Regions from separate parts of the Paenibacillus sp. SER-28 genome, predicted to be linked through region 2. Evidence: riboswitches for the same ligand, from Rfam matches in the RefSeq annotation. Region 2 holds a riboswitch; the other holds the start of a gene.
The links. Region 2 has a riboswitch for S-adenosylmethionine ahead of ACUYLD_RS21990 (methionine ABC transporter ATP-binding protein). Riboswitches for the same ligand answer to the same signal wherever they lie in the genome.

Region 1: it holds a riboswitch for S-adenosylmethionine, as region 2 does, so the genes downstream of both, metA (homoserine O-acetyltransferase MetA) here and ACUYLD_RS21990 (methionine ABC transporter ATP-binding protein) in region 2, are expected to answer to the same signal.

The regions. Positions count from the first base shown of each region.
Region 1 is NZ_JBRECM010000001.1:519,344-522,763, forward strand. It holds gene corA (magnesium/cobalt transporter CorA) at 1-755, opposite strand, end outside; SAM riboswitch class I at 1,307-1,432, shown strand; gene metA (homoserine O-acetyltransferase MetA) at 1,551-2,468, shown strand; gene ACUYLD_RS02465 (PLP-dependent transferase) at 2,594-3,420, shown strand, end outside.
Region 2 is NZ_JBRECM010000012.1:88,139-91,558, forward strand. It holds gene ACUYLD_RS21980 (MetQ/NlpA family ABC transporter substrate-binding protein) at 1-245, opposite strand, end outside; gene ACUYLD_RS21985 (methionine ABC transporter permease) at 320-988, opposite strand; gene ACUYLD_RS21990 (methionine ABC transporter ATP-binding protein) at 985-2,007, opposite strand; SAM riboswitch class I at 2,144-2,283, opposite strand; gene ACUYLD_RS21995 (Cthe_2314 family HEPN domain-containing protein) at 2,409-3,134, opposite strand; gene ACUYLD_RS22000 (UbiD family decarboxylase) at 3,186-3,420, opposite strand, start outside.

The DNA of each region.
Region 1 (3,420 bases), on a different contig from region 2:
CGCATAATTTCATTGGCACGATTGGCGATACTGGATTGATAAGCTTCTCGAAGGTTACCCATCAAATCGCGGTAAGTTTCAAAAGTCTCCGAAATTTTCACAGCATTTTCATAAATGTCGCTGAAATATTTTTGCAATTGATCGTCGATGAGTCGCAAATCCCGTTTGTTCAGGGTATTGATGACTTCCTTTTGCGGACCCAGCACTTTTTTCAGCCACAGAATCTCACTTCGTAAGCCGATGATTTCGTTCAAATGCGACTTTTTCGTATGCATTAGAATATCTTCTTCCAGCTTTTCAATGCGGACCTCAATCCGGTCACCAACCAGAAAATAGTTGTCAACAATCAAGTCGACCAGCAGATACATAAAACGGTCAGGCTGGCTGACTTCTTGCTCCCACAGCATAGGCTTGAGGGTACGAAGCTCATTGATTTTCTGCTTGGTCACCGTAATGATAAAATGGCGGCCGAGAAAAATGTTCAAAGCTCGCAAAAATATTTCTTCATCATCAAAACGAATGCTATTTACAACGATAAAATAATGGCTTTCATAAATTTCGATCTTCGGACGTTGTTCCTCTTCACTCAAACAGTCTTCTACTGCAAGATCATGCATGGAAAATAAAGGTTGGAGCACTGCCAAATCATCGACATCGGCATCAATCCAATAAAAACCTTCTGCCGGTGCAGTAAGCGCCATTTCAATTTCTTCGACAGGGGTAAAAACCCCGTTGTTGACCAAACGGATTTTCATATATGTCACTCCTTATGCTCCGTCGTAACGGAAATACGTTTACCTTAAGCATAAGGAATGAACTCAGTTAGCCAGTTAGCCGGTGCGGGTAAGCGTGCATTCTCATCAAAAGCCGGAGGCTTTTGGAGCATGCAGAGCCTGGCGTCCCGTCTTTCGGCAAGCTGAAGTCATTCCTATGCTGTTGTTCAGGGATCGCCGCCTACTCGGACTCGGGTCGCCTTCCATTCCGGATTCACCTCTCAAATGTTCTTTTTTAGATTGCCACAGTATCGCAGGAAACACTCAAATCTGCACTACTGCTCCATATTTTTGCCTAATAGCACTTGTATAGTATAACGCTCGGCCTACGGCCTTTCAAGCGCAAAATCATGGGCTAAATCAACAGTAGTGGCAAGAGCTTCAGCGAAAGGAGGGATATGATTTAACCTATGGAAAAGGTAGACAAAATGTGATTGCAGGGCACAAATTTACAAGTCCCATCTTGACGAAGCCCAGCCGATGCATTAAAGTGAACAACAAGAACTTTGTGAACCCAAAATGAATATAGCGAAATCTTATCAAGAGCAGGTGGAGGGACTAGCCCGATGATACCCGGCAACCGGCGATTTTAATCGCACGGTGCTAATTCTTGCAGGACGCGCGCTTTGTACAAAGAGCGTTGCCCTGACAGATGAGAGAGGCGCATATGGATACAAATATGACCTTTCTCTAACCAGAGAAAGGTCTTTTTATTATATGCCCGGCATCTCAGCAGGACGATTTTCGCAAAACTTACCGAACAAGGAGTGAGTTTACATGCCGATTAAAATTCCAGATACACTACCTGCCAAGGAAGTGCTGGAGGGCGAAAATATTTTCGTAATGGATGAAAGCTTGGCTTATCATCAGGATATTCGTCCGTTGCGCATCGCCATTTTGAATTTGATGCCTACGAAGGAAACAACGGAAACCCAACTATTGCGCCTGGTCGGCAATACGCCGCTGCAAGTGGACGTCACGCTGGTGCACATGAAGTCTCATGTATCCAAAAATACATCGCAAGAATATTTGAATATGTTCTATAAAACGTTTGACGAGATTAAGAACAGTCGTTTTGACGGCATGGTCATTACAGGAGCTCCGGTTGAACAGCTTGAGTTTGAGGATGTGAACTACTGGGAGGAGATCCGGCAAATTTTTGAATGGACGAAAACGAATGTAACTTCGACCATGCACATTTGTTGGGCCTCACAGGCAGGTTTATACCATCATTTCAATGTCCCGAAATACGGGCTCGACTACAAATGCTTTGGCGTATTTCCACACACCGTGATTAAACCTAAAGTAAAATTGCTACGCGGCTTTGATGAACTGTTTTATGCCCCTCACTCCAGACATACGGAGGTTCGGCGGGAAGATATTGATCATATCGCCGAATTAGAAGTTTTATCCGAATCCGAGGAAGCTGGAGTGTACCTCGTAGCCACGCTTGACGGTAAACAAATTTTTGTAACTGGGCATTCTGAATATGACCCGCTTTCATTGAAATGGGAATACGACCGCGATGTGGCCAAAGGAATGGATATTGAAGTTCCCAAAAATTATTTTCCTAATGATGATCCTGAGCGCACACCGCCCTCAATCTGGCGGGCGCATGCCAATTTATTATTCTCGAATTGGCTGAACTATTATGTATACCAAGAGACACCTTACGATATCGGGCCCCAGATTTAAAAAAGGGGCTTGTAGTTTACCCTTGTACAGTACCACCTTGCAGTAGCGCAGCAGTATAGTCTTTGACATCCATTTTTGCAGGATTGGTTATAGCACCCACTATGGAAGTTAACAGGAGGATTCATATGAGTGAGAAACAGTGGAAAATCGAAAGTAGATTGGCACAAATCGGTTCAGTAGAGGAGCCAGTAACCGGGGCTGTTAATTACCCGATTTACCAATCTACGGCGTTCCGCCATCCCCGTCTGGGTCAAAGCACAGGATTTGATTATATTCGGACGATCAATCCCACGCGAAAGGTACTGGAAGAGGCTTCTGCTGCACTTGAATCTGGTGATGCAGGCTTTGCATGCAGCTCAGGTATGGCGGCGCTGCAAACGGTATTTGCATTGTTTGGACAGGGAGATCATCTCATAGTATCGCTGGATCTGTATGGCGGGACATATCGTTTGCTGGAGCGTATTTTATCTAAATTTGGTGTAACAGCCAGTTATGTGGATACGAACGATCTTGAAGCACTCGAACAGTCATGTCGACCGAATACCAAAGCTGTATTCATAGAAACACCTACAAATCCGTTAATGATGATTACTGATATTCGAGCGGTGGCTGAATGGGCATCACAACATCAGCTGCTTACCATTGTAGATAATACGCTGCTAACACCATACTTCCAGCGGCCATTGGAACTCGGCGCGGATATTGTGGTACATAGCGCAACCAAGTATTTGGGCGGACACAACGATGTGCTGGCAGGGTTAATCGTAACCAAAGGCAAAGAGCTATCAGCTGAAATTTCCTTTCTGCACAATTCCATAGGGGCCGTGCTTTCCCCGAGTGACTGCTATCAGTTGATGAAGGGGATGAAGACGTTAGCGCTGCGTATGGATCGACATGAACATAATGCAACAGTGCTGTCTAACTATTTACTGACGCATCCGGCGGTGGCAGA
Region 2 (3,420 bases):
TGTACATAGTCATTAAACTGAACGACTTGGAGACGAACCCCTTCTTTTTCCAACTGAGGTTTGATCGCTTCCAAAATTTCCGCATGCGGCACAGGAGAAGCTCCAACTTTCAGTTCCACTTCACGTGGTGATCCGCCTGTATTTTGGTTCGCATTGTTTGTATCCGATGTTGTGCTCTTTGTACCGCAAGCCGCCAGCACCGCAATTAATGTCAAGCTTAATACAGCCAATACCCATTTCTTCATGTTATTACCCCTCCAATAATTTGTAATATTCAGGAGCAGACGTCCTGATCAATAAGGATATCTATATATTTTCCCTATTTTCGAGTATAATGCCGCACGAGGCGATCTCCCGCCATTTGCAGCAATTGTACCAATACGACCATCAGCACGACCGCAACGATCATGACAGCCGTTTCATAACGATAATAGCCGTAGTTGATAGCCAGTGTACCTAGTCCACCGCCCCCGATCATCCCGGACATTGCCGTGTAGGATACGAGTGTAACGACGGTAATGGTTAATGCAGCGAGCAGACCCGGAAGTGCCTCACGTAACAGCACCCGCCGGATAATTTGTCCTGTCGAGGCACCCATCGCTTGTGCGGCTTCGATGACGCCCTTGTCCACTTCACGCAGAGACGTTTCGACAAGACGTGCGAAGAATGGAGCAGCCCCGATAACCAAAGGTGGGATGGTTCCCAACACCCCGGTCGAGGTACCTACCAGCGATCGTGTAAAAGGAATAAGTGCAACGATCAAAATGATAAAGGGTACGGAACGTAAAATGTTAACGATGAATGATAATACAATGTATATCACCTTCATCAAAGTTAACGAGGAGCGACTCGCCAGAAACAATAATATGCCGAGCGGCAAACCAATAATGAGGGTGAACAATGCCGATGCCCCAAGCATCTGAAGGGTTTCCAGCGTAGAATTCCCTAGCTCTTCCCAACTCACTTGTGAAAAATCAAGTTCGCTCATTGTCCAATCACCTCCACATCAAGTCCTTGCCCGGACACTTCGCGCAGCGTATGCTCTATATCCTCATGATTTCCTTCAAAACGAACGATTAGCTGTCCATAGGGTACATTTTTAATCGTAGATATGGTTCCCTGCAAGATCGCAAAATCAACACCAGTACTTCGAGCCGTACGCGACAGAATCGCATCATATGTTTTGCTGCCCAAGAAGGAGATACGCACCACCTGCGCTGACTCGCCGCCACCTGCTGCCGCAATCGCTGCTTGTAACTCTTCGGGATGTTCTGACTCCCGTTGAATAAAGTCCTTGGTTACCTGGTGCTGCGGCTTCAAAAATACTTCCGCTACCGGACCTTGCTCCACGATGTCGCCCTGATGAATGACGCCAACTTTATCACAGATGCTTTGAATGACATGCATTTCATGTGTAATCAGTACGATGGTTAAATTAAAGCGCTGATTAATATCCAGCAGCAATTTCAGGATAGACCCCGTCGTCTGCGGATCAAGCGCTGAAGTCGCTTCGTCACACAGCAATACATGAGGATCACTAGCCAGCGCCCGTGCAATTCCTACCCGTTGCTTCTGTCCACCTGAGAGCTGTGACGGATATTTTCCACTGTGTTCTTCGAGACCCACCAATTCCAGCAGTTCACGAACCTTCTTGTCCAGCTTCTGCTTGGGCGTGTTTACCAGCCGCAATGGAAATGCAATATTGTCATACACCGTCGCCGAGGACAACAAATTAAAATGCTGAAAAATCATTCCGATTTTTCGGCGCTGCATTTGTAATTGGGATTGACTCACAGTGGTGAGGTTTACCCCGTCTACCCATACTTCACCTGAAGTAGGGCGTTCCAATAAATTAATACAGCGGATCAATGTACTTTTCCCCGCCCCGGAGTGACCAATCACCCCGAATATTTCTCCACGCTTTATAGAAAGATTCAACCCAGACAGCGCATTAACGCGTCGGTTACCTTTGCCATAATGCTTGGTTAACTGCTTAAGCTCTATCAACGTGCTGCGACCCCCTTCACTTCTTCCTTACCCTTTTAACCAGTTGTCATCTCTCAGGATTGTATAAAATCGCTATTTATTTATACAAAAAAGAGCCCCTTTCACAGAATGAAAAGGGCCCCACCTTGCGAACCTTTTCTCATCTGCCAAAATCGCTATAACTCTAGCGGTTTTGTAGGAATTAGCACCATCATGTTCCCTCCCAGTGTATTACACCGGGAAAGAACGGGTTGCCGGGCTTCATCGGGCCAGTCCCTCCACCTCTCTGGATAAGAAAAATATGTTAAACTCCAGCTTTAGCTGTCCGTTAAGTTTATATAAAAAAATATAATTCAAGCATTTTTCTGAAACTAGGTTTCAGTATAGATAGTTTACATAGCTTTGTCAAAGGATATTTTCTATCATATTTTTGGGCGTACTGCCCGGTTCTCCCATTGTTTCGCAGTATAAGTAAAGGCGTTTGACAGCGACCGACACACCATTTCCAAGCCCTGCTGCAAATCTTCCAAATGGTGATCGAGGTCCTCCAGTTGGATTTTTCCATACAAAGCTCGGTGTCGTTGCCAGAGATCATCCTGCATTTCCGTATTCATATAGTGTATCTCCGTATTCCGACGCTTACGCAGCCGATTGATGGCATCGTTGTATGTGTCCTTGATATCAATTAAATTATCGGTCAATACAGGATGCATTTTGAGATACTTGAGCTGCCGCAACACGGTAAAATACGAATAATGAGCCTTATACTGCCCTGTTTTTAAATCACACAGATCATTCAGCCAGTTACCCAGCTTATCTAAAATGGAGAATACCCTCACAAACCCATCCTTATAAAAGAAAACATATAATGCATAGTCGGATTTTTCATCCTCGCTCATATCTTCAGCATATCCGGCTTTCACTTTCATACGGAAAAAGGCGGCAGCATGATGGCTCTGCTCCAGTTCATCCAGAGATGACATTAGACCGCGTGTCAAAATATCCGCCTTCCGAAAATCGTGGGTCGGATCTCCACCAGCCTGAATTTGCCGCTCCAGCAAGCTCAACATATCTGACATGCTATTCATGGCATCCAGCAAGATGCCCTTGTTCACACGTGGCGGCTCACCCAGTAGCTTGCGTATCATGCTTACGCCTCCTTATAAATGTAAAATCCGGCTGTAGGTTTCATTAGGGCGTCAAGCGAAATAACTCGTCCATCGTTGATCTACAAGCTTAACAATATCCTCACGCGGTAACACCTCATCCGGATACCCCGGCTTCATACGCGCATCCACTACAATCGGCAGCTTATAGTTCAGATGATGCAAACGCACTTCGCTGTCCGCGTACATATCCGTAGCCGGGTTAAAGCGTGTGAACACCGTCCACAGGAACGAGGCTTGAGAGCGAACAACTTCTTTGGCATCGTCC